DNA from 2 places in the Aeribacillus sp. FSL M8-0254 genome. Region 1 is predicted to be linked to the other one. Evidence: a T-box and tRNA genes for the amino acid it is inferred to sense, from the RefSeq annotation. Region 1 holds a T-box; the other holds one or more tRNA genes.
The links. The T-box of region 1 lies ahead of leuS (leucine--tRNA ligase). A T-box ahead of a tRNA ligase gene usually reads a tRNA of that ligase, here a tRNA-Leu.
Positions count from the first base shown of each region.

Region 1 (9,602 bases):
CCCAAGCCATTTCTCTTTGCTGAGTGTGAGTGTTTTCCTTGTCTTTGCTTTTATTTTCTGACGAAAATCTTTCCAAGTTGCATCTTTTGGTTTAGCGATATAGTATGGTTTACCATCCTTTTTGCGTTTTCGCCAATGTTCAAATGTAAACCCTATGAAGTCAAAATCGTCATTATTGAAATCTACAAATTTCGTTTTCTCCGATGAGAGTTCAAGACCGAGTTCCGCTAGTTTCTCTTTCGTGACTTCTGCAGCTTTCTTGATGTCTTCCTCTGTTTTAGCAAACACCAGGAAATCGTCTGCGTATCTGACAAATCGAAAATTGTGCTCAGCCCACATCCAATCAAGCTCATTTAGATAGATATTGGCAAGTAGTGGAGAAATGACACCCCCTTGGGGTGTTCCTGAAGCTGTTGCATGGTATTTTCCTTCCTCCATGTATCCAGCTTTTAACCATTTCCAAATCATGTCTAATACCGTTCCATCCGCAATGTATTTGTTTAACACTCTCATTAAGTTCTTATGCGGAATATTGTCGAAGAAGCCTTTGATATCTGCATCATAAATGTAGTTATATCCTTGTTCGATATTAGCCATGATTATTTGTAGGACGCGCTTCGCGCCTAGATTTGGTCTATAACCACATGACCATTTATGGAAAAAGCCATTTTCGAATTTCGGTTGTAGCACATCTACTAGAGCTTGTTGGACAATTCGGTCTTCAATGTTAGGGATTCCTAAAGGTCTAAGTTTGCCGTTCTTCTTTGGAATGTAATGTCTTCTTACTGGGGAAGGTTTATATTCTTTTCTTCTTAACTTTTGTAAAAGTGAGTTTAGATTCTCATCTAAGTTATATCGATAGCTGTCTATCGTTTCACCATCGATACCGCCAGACCCACCGTTCGCTTCTACCTTATCCCAGGCTGCTTTTAATTTCCTGTCAAAGAGAATTTGTCCATAAATACTATGCCATTTTAAAGTTAACGCACGGTTCATTGCATATTCCACACCTTTCATTGTGTACATTCAGTTCGTTTTTACCGCAGTATCGTTTCCTGTTCGCATTACACACCTTTACAGATGTAGAGCCACAAGGTCGTTCCCCTTCCGTTCATACTTGGTTTGGTCCAAATACTACTTCCGTACTATGGGAACGTCTGACTTCTCCATTCACATTCATCATTTCGGATTGCCCTTATAGATGGATGTCCCTAAGGTAGAATGGAGACCTCACGGGGTCATCGTACCTTCCTTATAAGCATACCCAGCACCATCACTTGATAAGCCATCTCTATTCAGCTGATTTATCGAACAGAGACCACTACTCTCAGTAGAGGACTTCCCATTATTTCCGCATGGTCGTCAACTTACCCTGCCGCTGTGCTTCACGCTTATGCATTTGGGTCTGCCTAACCGACTACGGGTCTCTCGACTTTCCGCATCTCCTTCAGACACCACCTCACGATGATGCCCTAGATTAGTCTTCACTGGTTGTATCAGCACTCCAGTGGAAGGACTTTCACCTTCGAGAAAAAAATGAGTCTTCCAGGTTATTCAGAGCCGTGTTTACCATAGGTATCGTGCTCCAGCCTTTAACGACTCATTCAGTGTAGAATCCCTACACAAAGTACGACTGCCCGTCGCACGGAAAAAACCGCGCCTACATAAGCGCGGTTTTTCCACTTATTTTTTTATCTCGCTCTTCGGTTTGGTTTCCCCTGTCCATTCGAGCATTCCGCCAACCATATTGATGACATTAAAACCAAGATCCTGTAAATATAAACAAACATTTTCACTTCTTCTTCCTGAGCGGCAGACGAAAATATATTCCTTTTCTTTATCAAATTCTTCAATGCGGTCAGGGATTTCTCCCATCGGAATATGTTTTGCTTGTGGAATCATGCCTTCTTCTACTTCTTCTTCCTCGCGGACATCAATAATGTCTAATGTTTCGCCGTTTTCAAGCTTCGTTTTGAGATCATTTGGTGTGATTTCTTTTACCATGAATGGCCATCCTTTCATTGATATTCAAGCTTAATTGGCTACGATGTTGACAAGCTTGCCAGGAACAGCAATCACTTTACGAACGGTTTTGCCTTCAAGCTGTTCTTTTATTTTTTCATCATCCATCGCGATTTTTTCCATTTCCTCTTTAGAAGCATCGTTTGGTACAAGCAGCTTTGCCCGCACTTTTCCGTTGATTTGAATGACAATTTCCACTTCATCTTCGACAAGCTTTGATTCATCCCATGCCGGCCACGATTCATAAGCAATCGTTTCAGAATGGCCGAGTTTTTCCCAAAGCTCTTCGCAAATATGCGGAGCAACCGGCGATAAAAGCTTTACAAAGCCTTCCATATATTCTTTCGGAAGAATTGTCGCTTTATAAGCTTCATTAATAAATACCATCAGTTGCGAAATAGCTGTGTTAAAATGCAGATTTTCATAATCCTCCGTTACCTTTTTCACTGTTTGGTGATAAATGCGTTCAAGCTCTTGAGACGGTTCATCGACGATTTTCGGATTCAACTCGCCATTTTCCATTACAAACAGCCGCCATACACGATCTAAAAATCTTCTTGCGCCGTCGAGTCCTTTTGTTGACCATGCAATGGATGCATCAAGCGGACCCATGAACATTTCATATAAACGGAGAGTATCCGCTCCGTGGCTTTCAACGATTTCATCAGGATTGACGACATTTCCTTTTGATTTGCTCATCTTTTCATTGTTTTCGCCGAGGATCATTCCTTGGTTAAACAATTTTTGGAACGGTTCTTTCGTCGGAACTACTCCGATATCGTATAAAAATTTATGCCAGAAACGGGCATACAGCAAGTGTAAAACAGCATGCTCAGCCCCGCCGATATAAATGTCCACAGGCAGCCATTTTTTCAATTTTTCAGGATCAGCTAATTGTTCTGAATTGTGCGGGTCAATATAGCGCAAATAGTACCAGCAGCTTCCCGCCCATTGAGGCATTGTGTTTGTTTCGCGCCGCCCTTTTTTGCCTGTTTTCGGGTCAACGACATTCACCCAATCCTCAATATTCGCTAAAGGTGACTCACCGGTTCCCGAAGGTCTAATTTCATCTGTTTCCGGAAGCACTAACGGCAGCTCCTCTTCAGGAACAGCTGTGATCGTGCCGTCTTCCCAATGGATGATCGGAATCGGTTCACCCCAATAACGTTGACGGCTGAACAACCAGTCTCGGAGACGGTATGTCACTTTTCTTTGTCCTTTTTTGTTTTCCTCCAGCCATTTGATCATCGCTTCAATTGCTTCTTCTTTATTCAATCCGTTCAAAAAGTCGGAATTTACATGCTCGCCGTCTCCTGTATAAGCTTCTTGTTCGAGGTTTCCTCCAGCGACAACCTCTTTAATCGGCAGGTCAAATTTTTTCGCAAATTCATAGTCCCGTTCATCGTGGGCAGGCACGGCCATGATCGCACCTGTACCATAGCTCATTAAAACATAATCGGCAATCCAAATCGGCAATCTTTCTCCATTGGCAGGATTTACAGCATAGGCTCCGGTAAACACGCCTGTTTTTTCCTTCGCCAAGTCCGTTCTTTCGAGATCGCTTTTACTTTTAATTTGATCTAAATAGGCTTCCACCGCTTCTTTTTGTTCCTCGGTTGTAATTTCTTTCACAAGCGGATGTTCAGGCGCAAGCACTGTATACGTAGCACCGAAAAGCGTATCTGGACGAGTAGTAAAAACAGTAAAGGTTTTATCAGTTCCATCGACTATAAAATGAATTTCCGCACCTTCCGACCGGCCGATCCAATTTCGCTGCATTTCCTTTATGCTTTCCGGCCAATCAAGCTCTTCTAAATCTTCCAGCAGCCTGTCAGCATATGCGGTAATTTTTAACACCCATTGTTTCATCGGACGGCGTTCAACAGGATGTCCTCCCCGTTCGCTTTTTCCGTCGATGACCTCTTCATTTGCAAGAACAGTTCCGAGTGCCGGGCACCAGTTGACGGGCACTTCATCAATGTAAGCAAGTCCTTTTTCATAAAGCTTTAAGAAAATCCATTGTGTCCATTTATAATATTCCGGATCAGTTGTATTTACTTCCCGATCCCAATCATAGGAAAATCCTAGTGATTGAATTTGTCTGCGAAAATTATCAATATTTTTTTTCGTAAATTCCGCAGGATCGTTGCCGGTATCTAAAGCATATTGCTCAGCCGGAAGTCCAAATGCATCCCATCCCATCGGATGGAGAACATTGTATCCTTGCATCCGTTTCATTCGCGCCAAAATGTCGGTTGCCGTATAACCTTCAGGATGTCCTACATGAAGACCAGCTCCCGAAGGATACGGAAACATATCCAATGCATAAAACTTCGGTTTATCGGAATCATCCTCTGTTTTAAATGTTTTGTTTTTTAGCCAATAATCTTGCCATTTTTTCTCAATCTCACGATGGTTGTAAGACATGTAAAAATCCTCCTTTGCTATATATATGTATAAGCGTCAAATAATAAAAAAACTCCCATCCCCACGACGAAGGGACGAGAGACAATTTCCCGCGGTACCACCCAAATTAGCGCAAATGCACTCACTCTGTTCCGTAACGTGGAAACACGTCGGGCATTAGTCTGTACCGGAATACATTTCACACCCGCAACTCAAAGGGGAGTTCGTGAATAAACAACGATTGACTTTCACCTTCCGTCAACTCTCTAGACGCCTTTATCCACTACTGATCCTTTTCACCGTTCTTGCTTTTTCATCCACTTATCATATTGTTATTTTAATGAATTTTATGAGTTCATGCAAGTCAATGTCGAAAAATTTGGATTTCAGTCTAATAATTAATAATTGACAGACCCTTTCAAGCTTGAATCAAGCAGCATTTCTGCTTCATTTAAAATGTCCTGCAAGATCGTGTCAGCAGCGTTTGGTCTATATAATTCAGCAATGCTCATTTTCATTTTTTCCATTTTTTCAGGGTGGTTAAATAAATCATTGACCGTCTCTTGAACTTTTTCAAGCTTATTGATGACAACCGCCGCCCCTTTTGCTGCAAACAAATCGGCATTCTCCCTTTCCTGCCCCGGAACAGGTTTATAGAGAATAAGCGGAACTTTTAATGCGGCCGCCTCGCTGAGAGTAATCCCTCCAGGCTTTGTTATCATGCAGGAACAAATGCGAAAGAGCTCGTCGATTCTTTCGACATAGCCAAAAACTTTTATTCGATCCGGGTGAATATACTGAAGCGGTTCAAGCTCATCTTTCAGCGATTGGTTATTTCCGCATACAACGACTATTTGCATGTCATCTCGTGTAAAAAATGATTCACACAAGTCTTTTACATTTTTTAAAACTCCATGAGCGCCTGTAGCAATTAACAAAGTTTTCTTGTTCGGATCCAAATTGTATTTTTTATATAAATCGATCGTTTCCATTTTTTCTTCAAACTGCGGCCGAATAGGAATTCCAGTTACTTTGACAAGCGCTGGATGGATGTTGAGCATTGTCAGTTTTTCCTTCACATCGTCGCACGAAACATAATATTTATCAATGTTTTTATGAACCCATACTCGGTGAAGACAAAAATCGGTCAGCACATTAAAAGTCGGGATGAACACGCCTGTCCGCGTGCGGTATTCTGGCACAACGGAAATAGGAAATGTATTAATAATGATGTCAGGATTTATCTCCCTTACTAGCTGATTCAACTTGCGGTGTCCAAGCTTCAAATACAAATTCATAATGCGTTTGTTAGACATTTTGTCCACACTATAATAAAATAACCGATAAAATTGCTTTCCGATAGAGAAACTTTTCAAATATAAATATCTTGTGATTTCTGCCATAATTGGATGAGACTCGCTGATTAAATCAGAAACTTTTACGTTGTTGATTCCCATTTTATGCAAAGACTGCTCCAATGTTTTAGCAACTTGGATATGACCGTTTCCGTAATTTGCCGTTAATATTAATATCTTTGGGTCTTTTAACATTTTATTCACCTCAACTTAAAGCAGCTCAACAATTAGAACGAACTAAAATCAAAATAGTTTCACTTTAAATGTATATTTCCATTTATAATTTTAGGAGAAAAAAATTAAAAATCCTTTATTATTTTATTACATTTACATTTCACTGGAAATTTTCGTTTTTTTTGTTGGTTGCAATAGCTAAAATGACAAATATATGGATTGGGATTTTTTAATGTCCAACAAAAAATAATTCTGCCCGTTTACTCGCATGGTTCATACAAGAATCTTACCGATACGCATTGGTTTAATTGAATTTATGCCGTTTTTCCGGGGATTTTTTACCTAGCTAATGGGCAGCCAAAACTGCATGAATAACACCGAGAAGAATAAGATATGCCCTCCGAACAAAGTTTTTCCTTTATCTTTTCTGAACCGTTTTAGCCAAACAAGCTGAAACTCACGCTGCAGAGGTTCAAATACTTTTTCTTTGCTAAACTTTATTTATGAAAAGCATTGGCAAATTCGTTATTCATGTCTTTCATCCATTGGTATATTTGTTCAAAGCTGATTCCTGCATAAAATGCGTCGATCATAATTTGCCGCAGCTCCTCTTTAATCATTTCAATTTTCTCTTCATCCAGCTTTTTCTGCACCATTTTCGATACAAATGTCCCCCGTCCTCTTAGCGTTTCAATCAAGCCTTCTCTTTCCAGCTCTTTATAAGCCTTTGAAACCGTGTTAGGATTAGCGATAATCATGGAAGACATCTCTCTTACAGAGGGCAGTTTATCGCCAGGCTTTAACACACCTTTGATACATAGTTCTTTCATTTTTTTTATGATCTGCTCATATATCGGAGTGGCACTTCTCGGGTCAATTTCAAACATCAAATACCCTTCTTTCTTACAAAAAGGACTCTTTTGTATTATGTGTACTACATTATATAGTACACATAATACAGAAAAGATGCAATCAACATTTCTGATTCCGCATATAAAGAACACTGAATGATTTCACTCGTTCGGGGGCTCTTGATCTTAGGGAAAAATTATGATGTACATAGTCGTATAGCAGCTTTTGCTAGAAGTTTGGCTGATGTTCAACAAACTGATCCCGATTTTGTTTGAAAATGTAATCGTTCATTCGCATTGAGCCGAGCTTTTATATCGGTAATTGCGCAATCTGTTGAAAGATATTTTTATTCTATATTTTCGTTTTTATTCCAAAAACCATTCTTTCCCTATGCAAATTTATATATAAGATCAAATCGGCTAAAGAATAAATGAAAAATCATAATTGCAATTAAAGGGCAAGCCTACAATCAGGCTTTGCCCTGGAATTTTAATGATCGAGCAAAATCATCTCATTTTGAAGGTGCTGCAGTTGAAGGCGCATGCGGTGAAGCTGCTCCCGCTGCTGGTCATTTGCGCTTAAACTGAGTTTTTCCACTTCTGCAAGCGCATCTTGAAGCTTTTGCTGTGCATTTGTATATTCTTCATCATTGTAATGCTCCTGTTTCAGTCCTTCAATATATTGCTCATTTGCATATTCCAATGCTTGCTGGCAATGTTGAATGCACTCTTCCACGGATTGTCTAGTAGCCAAACAAATCCCCTCCTTGATGAAGAATTTCTTCATCAACTGTATTTTTCGCTATTTCTGCAAGCTCCATCATGAAAAAAGCTGGTAAATTCTTATTTGAGATTGGTTTGGCAATCATGGTAAAATGTCTTGATAGTATATCGAAACAGGAGGAGTAGGAATTGGCGAACCACAATCCATTTCCGTATACGAATGACAACAAACGGTATCATACATGGAATTACCATTTACGAAATACATTTGGAGATAAAGTGTTTAAAGTTGCTTTAGACGGAGGATTTGACTGTCCAAACCGCGACGGTACGGTAGCACATGGCGGGTGTACGTTTTGCAGTGCCGCAGGGTCGGGCGATTTTGCCGGAAACAGAGCTGATGATCTTGTTACGCAATTTCACGACATTAAAAGCAAAATGCATGAGAAATGGAAAAACGGAAAGTATATTGCTTACTTTCAGGCATTTACAAACACTCATGCACCCGTGGAAGTTCTTCGTGAGAAATATGAAACGGTATTAGGTCTCGAAGGAGTTGTCGGTTTGTCCATTGCTACAAGGCCTGACTGTTTGCCTGACGATGTTGTTGATTATTTGGCGGAATTAAATGAGAGGACATATCTTTGGGTTGAATTAGGATTGCAAACCGTTCACCAGCGGACCGCTGATTTAATTAACCGTGCGCACGATTATGAATGTTATGTGGAAGGAGTTAACAAGCTCAGAAAGCACGGAATCCGAGTTTGCACACACATCATAAACGGTCTTCCGCTTGAAACGTACGATATGATGATGGAAACTGCAAAAGAAGTTGCTAAGCTGGATGTTCAAGGAATTAAAATTCATCTGCTCCATTTGTTAAAAGGTACACCGATGGTTAAGCAATATGAAAAAGGGATGGTGCGCTTTTTATCCTTTGATGAATATGTACAATTAGTTTGCGATCAACTAGAGGTACTGCCTCCCGAAATGATCGTTCATCGCATTACAGGCGACGGTCCAATCGATTTAATGATAGGGCCGATGTGGAGCGTTAACAAATGGGAAGTGCTGAATGCCATTGATGCCGAACTCGAAAAACGAAACAGCTACCAAGGGAAGTATTATACAAAAGATCGAGTGATGTCAAAATGAACCTCATTCGCATTCTTCCATTTGCAAAAAAATTGATGGCTTCCGCTGTCCAAAACGGCGATATCGTTATTGATGCAACAGTCGGGAACGGACATGATACCGTCTTTTTAGCACAACTCGTTGGCGAACAAGGTCATGTGTTTGGATATGATATTCAAAAACAAGCGCTTGAAGAGACAAAAAAACGGTTGAAGGAATCCGGTTTAATCGACCGTGTTACTTTGTTTCATTCCAGCCATGATGACATTTTCAATACGATTCCGAAAAAACATCACAATCATATCGCCGGTGCGATGTTTAATCTCGGTTATTTGCCCGGTGGCCAAAAAAACATTGTGACAAAACCAGAATCAACTATTGAAGCAGTAAAGCAGCTTTTATCCATACTAAGACCCGGTGGAATGATCGTGCTGGTCGTTTATCACGGCCATCCGGAAGGAAAACGTGAGAGAGATGAGCTTCTTAAATTTGCCGAACAAATCGATCAACATACTGCTCATGTACTTGAATACCGGTTTTTAAACCAAAAAAATTCCCCTCCGTTTATTGTAGCAATCGAAAAAGCAAAATAACCGGGAATAATATCCCGGCTAGCTTTATCCATCAAGAAGATTTAATCAAATTCCATTTTCGGAACGTTCGATATGCCCTAGCATTCACATAAAAGAAAACGGAGGTTGTTCCTCCTTTTTTTATTAATTTTTTAGCCAGCTTTCCTAAATCTTTATGTACTAATACTTTGTCATCAGATAAATAAATGCCGAGCAATCCGCGGTTAATTAATTTATGAAAATTTTCGTTCGGAATACCTTTTAAATTTTTGTCCGCTTCATGTACAAAATGAGCTAATCGTTCCATCATTTCTGATGTACTTTCATAAAAACTGCAAAAATTTAAATCGCCCTCCAATTGATCC
Region 1 covers NZ_JBBOZY010000001.1:960,602-970,203, reverse strand. Annotated here, with positions in the region: gene ltrA (group II intron reverse transcriptase/maturase) at 1-1,017, opposite strand, end outside; gene NSQ44_RS04865 (rhodanese-like domain-containing protein) at 1,684-2,004, opposite strand; gene leuS (leucine--tRNA ligase) at 2,035-4,449, opposite strand; T-box leader at 4,517-4,737, opposite strand; gene NSQ44_RS04855 (diglucosyl diacylglycerol synthase) at 4,827-5,978, opposite strand; gene NSQ44_RS04850 (GntR family transcriptional regulator) at 6,455-6,844, opposite strand; gene NSQ44_RS04845 (YtzC family protein) at 7,299-7,562, opposite strand; gene NSQ44_RS04840 (TIGR01212 family radical SAM protein) at 7,721-8,686, shown strand; gene NSQ44_RS04835 (class I SAM-dependent methyltransferase) at 8,683-9,258, shown strand; gene NSQ44_RS04830 (tetraprenyl-beta-curcumene synthase family protein) at 9,290-9,602, opposite strand, start outside.

Region 2 (9,602 bases), 860 kb from region 1:
GTACGCGAGCTGGGTTCAGAACGTCGTGAGACAGTTCGGTCCCTATCCGTCGCGGGCGCAGGAAATTTGAGAGGAGCTGTCCTTAGTACGAGAGGACCGGGATGGACGCACCGCTGGTGTACCAGTTGTCCCGCCAGGGGCACCGCTGGGTAGCTATGTGCGGAAGGGATAAGCGCTGAAAGCATCTAAGCGTGAAGCCCCCCTCAAGATGAGATTTCCCATCGCGAAAAGCGAGTAAGATCCCTTGAAGATGACGAGGTAGATAGGTCCGAGGTGGAAGCGTGGTGACACGTGGAGCTGACGGATACTAATCGATCGAGGACTTAACCAAGTAAGAGCATCTATTCGTGAAAGAAACGTTATCTAGTTTTGAAAGAATGACATTCCGATGTCATTTGACAACAGGAAGGAAAACAGAAAAGGCTGCTTGGTGGCAATGGCGAAGAGGTCACACCCGTTCCCATCCCGAACACGGAAGTTAAGCTCTTCAGCGCCGATGGTAGTGAGGGTTTGTCCCTTGTGAGAGTAGGACGCTGCCAGGCTGCCTTTATTTAATTGTTTTTAGGAGGATTAGCTCAGCTGGGAGAGCACTTGCCTTACAAGCAAGGGGTCGGCGGTTCGATCCCGTCATCCTCCACCATCTTGCATGCTCGTGCAGCTCAATTGGAGAGCATGTTCTGTCTTCTTTGATTATACTTCAGCGTACTACATTGAGATTCTTCTTAAGCAAGCTTACTTTCATTGGAATAACAATTTAAGCAAAGGAAAAAACTGAGTATTGAAGTTGTTATTATGCCGGTGTAGCTCAATTGGCAGAGCAACTGACTTGTAATCAGTAGGTTGGGGGTTCGATTCCTCTCGCCGGCATCATTTTAGTTGTTTTATTATGAATATGTCTTTCAATCAGTTGTCAGACAAGCAATGCTTCATCAAATTTGTGGCAGGTTGTTTTGCCCTGATGTCATTGATCGTTTTCCCAATAGTTAAGACAGAAGAGACAGCTGAAAAAATATTTTTGATCATGAGCCATTGCTCAGCAGGTAGTGCAACGAGCAAGGCTTCATCGAATAAGCGACGAGTTGTCCCGACGCATCCAACATCCTCGAAAAGACTGGCAGAGGAAGGGACATCTGACAAATTTAAAATGAATTAGAAGAATAAGTTTTTTATGAGCCATTAGCTCAGTCGGTAGAGCAACGAGCAAGGCTTCATCGAATAAGCGACGAGTTGTCCCGACGCATCCAACATCCTCGAAAAGACTGGCAGAGGAAGGGACATCTGACAAATGAAAAATGGATTAGAAGAAAAAAATTTTTTATGAGCCATTAGCTCAGTCGGTAGTGCAACGAGCAAGGCTTCATCGAATAAGCGACGAGTTGTCCCGACGCATCCAACATCCTCGAAAAGACTGGCAGAGGAAGGGACATCTGACAAATGAAAAATGGATTAGGAGAAAAAAATTTTTTATGAGCCATTAGCTCAGTCGGTAGAGCATCTGACTTTTAATCAGAGGGTCGGAGGTTCGAATCCTCCATGGCTCACCATTTTGACGCGGGTGTGGCGGAATTGGCAGACGCACTAGAATCAGGATCTAGCGCCTTTATGGCGTGGGGGTTCAAGTCCCTCCACCCGCATCATATGCGGAAGTAGTTCAGTGGTAGAACACCACCTTGCCAAGGTGGGGGTCGCGGGTTCGAATCCCGTCTTCCGCTTTTCTCTGCCGGGGTGGCGGAATTGGCAGACGCACAGGACTTAAAATCCTGCGGTAGGTGACTACCGTACCGGTTCAAGTCCGGTCCTCGGCACCATATTTGCGCCCGTAGCTCAATTGGATAGAGCGTTTGACTACGGATCAAAAGGTTAGGGGTTCGACTCCTCTCGGGCGCGCCATATACGGGAAGTAGCTCAGCTTGGTAGAGCACATGGTTTGGGACCATGGGGTCGCAGGTTCGAATCCTGTCTTCCCGACCAGGAATTTAAAGGGGCCTTAGCTCAGCTGGGAGAGCGCCTGCTTTGCACGCAGGAGGTCAGCGGTTCGATCCCGCTAGGCTCCATCCAAATATTTATTCATACAACCAATTCCAATAATCCGCTGAACCTTAGGGAGATTCCTAAGGTTTTTTTATTGCCCATGAAAAATGGACATGCCTGGCGCAGGTCGTTAAAAATTGCATATCACAATAAATTGATTGTTGAGGAAGCCAATCGGCGATATCATTGTGCTTGGTTATTTCTCACACTGACAGTTCGGAATGTCGAGGGAGGAGAGCTTCGCCAAACGATTTCCGATATGATGAAGGGGTTTAATCGTTTGACGAAGTACAAGCGATTTGATGCAGCCGTCCTTGGGTATTTTCGAGCTTTAGAAATCACGAAAAATCATGAAGAACATACATATCATCCACATTTTCATGTGTTATTACCAGTAAAGAAAAGTTATTTCACCAGGCAAGTTATATATTAGTCAAAAAGATTGGACAAGCCTTTGGAAAAAGGCAATGGATATTTGCCATTTTCCATTACGATCATTATCTCAAACTTTATTCATCAAGAGTATGTTTACAATATTTCAACGAATATATACGCAAAAATTTTCATAACGATTATTGTAAACGTAATATATATATTCATCATTGTTAAAAAAAATATCATCGATTCCAAAAAGGCGCTATTATTGTGTATGTTTTTAATCGTAATAAATGCTCTAGTTTTATTCATTAATTTCAATTCACTATAAAAAACGATTCAGAGGAACTTGGATAAAATTTTCTTCATTCTTGAATATATGAGAGGATAGGAAAATGGGTAATGAAATAAAAATGTATTTTTCTCATCACAAACCAATTTATGTTATACTTGCTGCAATCATGATAGACCCCCATGCCGAAAAAAATTCGGCACCATCGGAAGGATGAAAACGAATATTGTCGAAATAACTCCTTGCAGCTGGGGTCATGAGGTCGATGCATCTATGGTACGCAAGAGTCCGAAAGATAGACGGACCCCAGTAGCCTGGTGCACCACGGAATGTCGCTCCCGAGTTGGGAAGCACGCAGGATAGAATGCTTCGTCATAGGCTACTGCACCAGCTGAAGATGAAATGAAGCAGGGAGGGAAAGCGATGAAGGTATTATATGAACGTTGTTGTGGAGTAGACGTGCATAAAAAATCCATTACCGCTTGTACCATCACCCCTGAAGGAAAAGAAATACGAACATTCGGTACCATGACCGATGAATTGCTGGAGTTTGTGAACTGGTTGAAAGAAAAAGGGGTGACGCACGTGGCGATGGAATCGACAAGCGTGTACTGGAAACCGTTGTACAATTTGCTCGAACTCGAACAAATCGAAACGCTTGTCGTCAATGCCCGGCATATTAAAGCAGTTCCTGGACGGAAGACGGATATGAAGGATGCCGAGTGGATCGCCAACTTGCTTCGCCATGGATTGTTGAAAGGAAGTTATATTCCGGACCGAGCCCAACGAGAACTGCGAGAACTCGTTCGATATCGTCGCAGTTTGATCGAAGAAAGAGCGCGGGAATTGAATCGGATTCAAAAAGTATTGGAAGGAGCGAACATCAAGTTGTCGTCCGTTGTTTCCGATATCAATGGGGCATCGGCACGAAAAATGATTCGTGCGTTGATCGAAGGGAAAAACGATCCGATGGTCATCGCTCAGCTCGCAAAAGGGAAATTGAAACAAAAAGTGGAAGAACTCCAGCGCGCATTACACGGGGTAATCGGCCCTCATCAACGGATGATGTTAGCCGAACAATGGCGGCATGTGGAATACCTAGATGAAGCGATTGCGCGATTAGATCAGGAGATCGAGGAGAGAACGCGCCCTTTTGAAGAAGCGCTGGAGCTCTTAGATACGATTCCGGGAGTCGGGCGGAAAAGTGCGGAACAAATTTTGGCGGAAATCGGAACCGATATGAGTCGCTTTGCATCAGCGAGCCATCTGGCATCGTGGGCAGGCATGGCACCAGGAAACTACGAGAGTGCGGGGAAACGGTTATCAAGCCGAACGAGGAAAGGGAACAAGAAGCTGAGAGCGTGTTTAGTAGAATGTGCCCGTGCCGCCGCGAGAAAGAAGGATACGTATTTATCCGCGAAATATCACCGCATAGCCGCAAGAAGAGGGGCGAATCGAGCGAGTATGGCAGTTGGACGAACGATATTAGAAATCATCTATTACCTGTTAACTCGGAAGGAACCGTATAAAGAATTAGGGGCAGACTATTGGGATCGTCAACGGGAAGCAAAGATCGTGCGTCAAACGGTGAAGAAATTAGAGGGGTTAGGGTACGAAGTGAAGTTAGAAAAAGTGGGTGCATAAGGGAATTAAACCATATATAAACTTTAATACCTTCCTTTGGAAATTATATTCCAAAGGCTAGGTGGGGGTTGTTTTTTGCCAAATTTTGTTTTCAGGATAGGATGCGGACTGCAATATTTCATACTTAGCAATGAGAATATGAAGTCTGTACAGGATGCTTTATCGGAAGAATCGGAGTCATTGATTTTCCAAAGCTTCTCTGTCGATATCATTGCCCTAATTGCCTTGCTATATTATATTTTTTGCTCTGCTGCTTCAATCATGAAAGATGGAGTTTTTGAAAAAAATAAAAGCACCCGTAAAATGATTTTACATAAAATATACGCTTCTTATTTGTTCGTATTTATTTGCAACGGAATCATTGTATTATCGACTAGCATAATCGTTATCATACTTTATGGATTTCATCATGATATTTTTTATCATGCATTGTTATTACTTATTGCGAAGTCCTATACCGCAATTTTTTATGTAACATGATCTATGTTTTTGGCTGTTCTATTCAAAAAGTATATGTTTATTTTTACCATACTTTTTGTTGTGGAGATTGCAAAAATTGCGGTTTTTGCATTTCTGCGTAAATTTGCTGTTTTTGATTACGTTATATTCAATCATTTAGATATTTCTTCTTATTTTCATTTGCCGTCTTCGGGAATTGATAAGGGATATAACATAGTATTTTCCATTGCCATATATTTAGCGTATATATTCCTTCTGCAAGCTTTGAGTGTTTATATATTCAACAAGAAAAGAGAGCGTGTAACCGATTAATTAACATTTATCGTTGTTATGGATGGCATTATCACCATTGTAAAGATTTTGAAAAGGCCGTTTAGCTCGCTAGGATAGCTGTTAAAAATACTTTGGCTTCATATCAAAAGAAAAGTCAGACCTGTTCTCTTTTGTCCATTATATGATTAACTGAATATACCAATGGAAAATTTCCGTTTCATAAAAATATGAAAGCACGGCTCCAATACTTATGAAAGGTCCGAATGGTATCGCCGATTTACGGCTTAATTGTTTCGTGATGATGCCAAATAAACCGAATAATGCACCAATCAAGGTAGACAGGAAAAAAGCTAATAAAACTCCTTTAAGACCTAAAGCATATCCTAAAACAGCAAATAGTTTAATATCTCCGCCTCCCATTCCGCCATTGCTTACAATGGCAATGAAATAAAGAAGGATAAAACCGACAGTCATTCCAATTATCGAATCATACCAAGGATGAAGCGGAATCCAGGTCCGCAGGAGAACAAATAGAACGAAGAAAAAGATTAAAATTCGATTCGGAATCAATTTGTAAGATAAATCACTCACCGTAATAATGATCAGGAGTGAAACAAAGGGTAGTGCTACTAAAAGCTCCTTGCTAAATCCAATTTTATAAAAACTAAAAACAAATAGTAAACCTGTAAACAGCTCCATCACGGGGTAAATAGCCGAAATCGGTACACGGCAGCTGCGGCATTTTCCTTTCTGAAGCACATATGAAAAGATGGGTATTAATTCATACCAGGATAAGAAATGGCCACAATGCGGGCAGTGCGACCTCGGCTGAACGATTGAGCGTTTTTTCGGGACGCGAAGACCGACAACATTAAAAAAAGACCCGAAAATGATTCCGATAACAAAGAAAAAAAGGTAAACGAAAACCATTGCCAAACTCCTCGTACATTAGTATTTAGGGCTGTTTTTACCATTTTGCGATTCCTTATTTGTTTCTGATGAATGACTTTTATCTGCTGAATCAAAATAAAAAGTAGTTAATTGAATTTCCATTGTAATGGTTTGATTCGTTTCGTCCTCTAAAAGCTCCTTTTCTCCCGGTTTTGTGAATGAAAGGACGTCCACTCGGGTGATTCGCTCCAATTTTTCTATTTCTTGTAGGAATTGTAAAAAATGTTTGAAATCTGGTGAAACAACCGACAGATTGAAGGTTATTAGCTTCACGTTTTTATATTTATCTTCCTTTGTCGATTCGTTGGAAGCTGATTGGTTTTCGCTTTGATTAGACGGAGCATTTGCACTTTCATTTTCAGATTGATTAGTTGCAGACTCCATTTCGGTTGATTCATTTTGCTCCTTATTTTCGTTCGTATTGTTCGTATCTGTTTTATTGTTTTCCGATAATAATTCCGATTCAGACAGCGTTTGCTCATCCTGAAAGGAAATGTTCTGGATTTGGCTGCCGCTGACGTATTCCGCTTCCTGTAAATCAAGCAGCAGCTGATCCATATTGCGGCTTAACGGCATTTTTTTCTCTAATTGAGCAGTATTTTCTTCCTTATCCGTTTTACTTTTATTCAATTGTGCTTCCAATTGCTTCATTTCCACTTCAAGCTGATTGGCATCTAACTGTGCAAGCGCAACATCGTCTTTCAAAGGCTTTACCGTATACATATACACAACGCCAATAAGCAAAAACAGTAAAACGATTAAACAATAAAAAAAGATTTTCCTTTCTTGGAGGAAATCACTCATCTTCTTCACCCCCGTTTTCGTCCTCTAACGCCGAAGAATGAGTCTCAAGAATAATATTCACATCATATCTCGGAATCTCCTTGAACATTTCTTCATCCGCTTGTTCCTCTGAAGCTTCTTCAAATGTGAAGGTTTTAATTTCTTTGATCCTTACATTTGTAAAAAGAGGGGAAGAGACGAGCTTTGCAACATAAGATGCGGCAACATCCAATGATTCGAATTGGGTTTGGATCGACAATTGTTTATTTTCATATTCATAATGGCTTAAATAGCTATGATTTGGCAGCAATTCCAGCAATTCTTCAATGAGATGTGAGGTAGGTGCGGTCAATTCCTCTGCTTTAGCGACCGCTTCTTCTAAGCTGCCTGATTGTCCATTTTTTTGATTTTCTACTTGAGTTTCTAAAATTTCCTTATCCATTTTTAAATTTTCGATTCTCGTATCGGCCAGTTTTTTCTCATTTTTCGTATGAATATATTGATAAACAATGATCGATAAACAGATTAGCCAAACAATAAGAAAAGAGATAAAAATAATCAAAAACGACGAGCTTTGTCTTTCGGATTTCGGCAATAAATTTATTTCAGGGATCACTTAACTTCCCCCTTTCAAGGCAAGCCCTAAAGCAGGTATAAAATGACGAGGAACTTTATCCATTTTTTCAGGAGAAAGGTAAGCATCTAAAATCGTAACGGGAATTTGAAATTGACTTTCTATTTTTTTTCTAATCAAATCTAAGTTTGGAAAATCTCCTAACAGCATAATTTTCGATACAGCTTTCTGACCTTTATGAATGGAGTAGCGGTAAAAATTCATCATCCGCTCCAATTCCATTATTTGATCATCAATTAAACCTAAAAATTGCGCTTCGTCACCATTATACGTCCAGGTGAGCAGATCATCATCGTATTGGGAGCTTGTCCAATCCTTCATTTGAATATCTAAATCTTGAAATCTTAAAAATTCAGGTTGGTCCTCAGAAAAAATACTGATCATAATTGAGTTTAAATTCAACTCCAAAAATAAATATGCTTCATCTGTATTTTTTGTCATATATGTATATTGGAAATACCGATATACGCCAATGGAACGAATATCGGCAACTACAGGCTTCAGTCCTGCATCAATCAAAATCTCCGTATATTTTCTCATTTCATCTTCTGGAACAGCAAAAAGAAGCCCTTCCCGTTCTTGTGTATCATCCTTTCCAGGCAATGGAGATACATCGAAGATTGGATTGTCAAATGGAAGATAAAGTGTATGTCCTAATTCCATAATAAAGTGACCGTTGATTTCTTTATCTTTTAAATGAGCAGGAAACTTTACCTTTCTCATAATGACAAGGGAATCAGGCGCATAAAACTGGACATTCCGCCTTTTGATTCCCCACTCTTTGACGGTCTCCTTCATAAAATGATAAAACTCCATCTCATCAAGAATTCGCCCATGCTCTAGCAGGCCGTTCGGTATAGACTTTTCTTTGAAATGTTTAATATTTGATAAATCGCCGCCGGAATGATCCACCATCCGAAGCGCGTAATCATCGATGACTAAGTTGATTGTTTTTTTAGCCGAAAGAAAAGTGAGCATAGGCGAACCCTCCTGTGACCAAATATTTTGGAAAAGAGAAATACTTCAGCTTTTGATAAAAAGTAACAGGCAAATTATTATGTTTACATGTTCCAAGTTTACAACGAAAAAGATTCTTTAGTTATTATCTAAGTATTTCCGTAATTCTCCTTCAGTTACACTTGTAGCATTATTCGTACCAGCTATTCCAACTGCAGGATGACCAGAAATTGACCAAGTAGTGCCGTTAAATGAAACTCGGAAATCATCATTGTCAATTTCAAAATCAATATATCCTGCAAGCTCATCGGCAGTATAAGACGCTTCAGTACCATCTTCTTGATCACCATCTTCTTGATCACCATCTTCTTGATCACCATCTTCTGGATCACCAACTTGAGCATATTTTAGCTTGGCAGCTGAAATAATATTTAATGCCTCTGATACAGTAGCACGGTCTCTAGAATCGCCAATGACATTTGTGATAATCGGGATTGCAATAGCTAGTATGATTGCAATGATGATAATAACAGCCAATAGCTCAATTAATGTCATCCCTTTTTCTTTTTTGAGAAGTTTTACATGTTTTCTCATTTCATGTTCCTCCTTTGTTTTAGTTTTCATAAATTAACTTTCATAAAGCATAACGGCAAGCGCTTGTCATGTTATCCCAAACTTTATTAACTCGATTTCTTGACCACCTCCTAAAGGGATTTTTTGGAATCTAGTACAATACGTTTCTTTTAGATATGCTTTAATGCTGCAAGCTTCGTCATCTATTTACATTTGCTGATAAATGCTAAACATAGGCATCATAATAGCAAGAACAATCGTCCCAATGACTAAGGCTAAAATGACGATCATAATCGGTTCGATCAGCGATTTCAAAATTTCAACGCTGCGGTCAACTTCCGCTTCATAGAAATCGGCTATTTTGGTTAACATAAAATCTAATGAACCAGTCTCTTCGCCGATCGCCGTCATATGGGTGACGAGCGGAGGGATTACCCAGCTTTTTCTAAACGGTTCGGATAAGCGGTCTCCTTTTTCTAAACTATCACGTGCGTCCAACACGACTTTTCCAATGACTGGATTGTTGACAACCCGCTCGACAATAGTTAAAGCTTGTAAAATCGGCACTGAACTAGAAAAAAGGGATGATAATGTCCGCGTCATTCTTGCAATAGCTGATTTTTGCAGCAA
Region 2 covers NZ_JBBOZY010000001.1:97,699-107,300, forward strand. Annotated here, with positions in the region: rRNA gene NSQ44_RS00460 (23S ribosomal RNA) at 1-331, shown strand, start outside; rRNA gene rrf (5S ribosomal RNA) at 427-542, shown strand; tRNA gene NSQ44_RS00470 (tRNA-Val) at 565-640, shown strand; tRNA gene NSQ44_RS00475 (tRNA-Thr) at 795-867, shown strand; tRNA gene NSQ44_RS00480 (tRNA-Lys) at 1,469-1,544, shown strand; tRNA gene NSQ44_RS00485 (tRNA-Leu) at 1,552-1,634, shown strand; tRNA gene NSQ44_RS00490 (tRNA-Gly) at 1,641-1,712, shown strand; tRNA gene NSQ44_RS00495 (tRNA-Leu) at 1,720-1,808, shown strand; tRNA gene NSQ44_RS00500 (tRNA-Arg) at 1,814-1,890, shown strand; tRNA gene NSQ44_RS00505 (tRNA-Pro) at 1,895-1,971, shown strand; tRNA gene NSQ44_RS00510 (tRNA-Ala) at 1,982-2,054, shown strand; gene NSQ44_RS00515 (protein rep) at 2,132-2,464, shown strand; gene NSQ44_RS00520 (IS110 family transposase) at 3,122-4,342, shown strand; gene NSQ44_RS00525 (hypothetical protein) at 4,418-4,822, shown strand; gene NSQ44_RS00530 (prepilin peptidase) at 5,252-6,004, opposite strand; gene NSQ44_RS00535 (hypothetical protein) at 6,023-6,829, opposite strand; gene NSQ44_RS00540 (PilN domain-containing protein) at 6,822-7,424, opposite strand; gene pilM (type IV pilus biogenesis protein PilM) at 7,425-8,420, opposite strand; gene NSQ44_RS00550 (prepilin-type N-terminal cleavage/methylation domain-containing protein) at 8,538-8,993, opposite strand; gene NSQ44_RS00555 (type II secretion system F family protein) at 9,180-9,602, opposite strand, start outside.
Region 2: it encodes a tRNA-Leu, which carries the amino acid that the T-box ahead of leuS (leucine--tRNA ligase) is inferred to sense. The anticodon was not compared.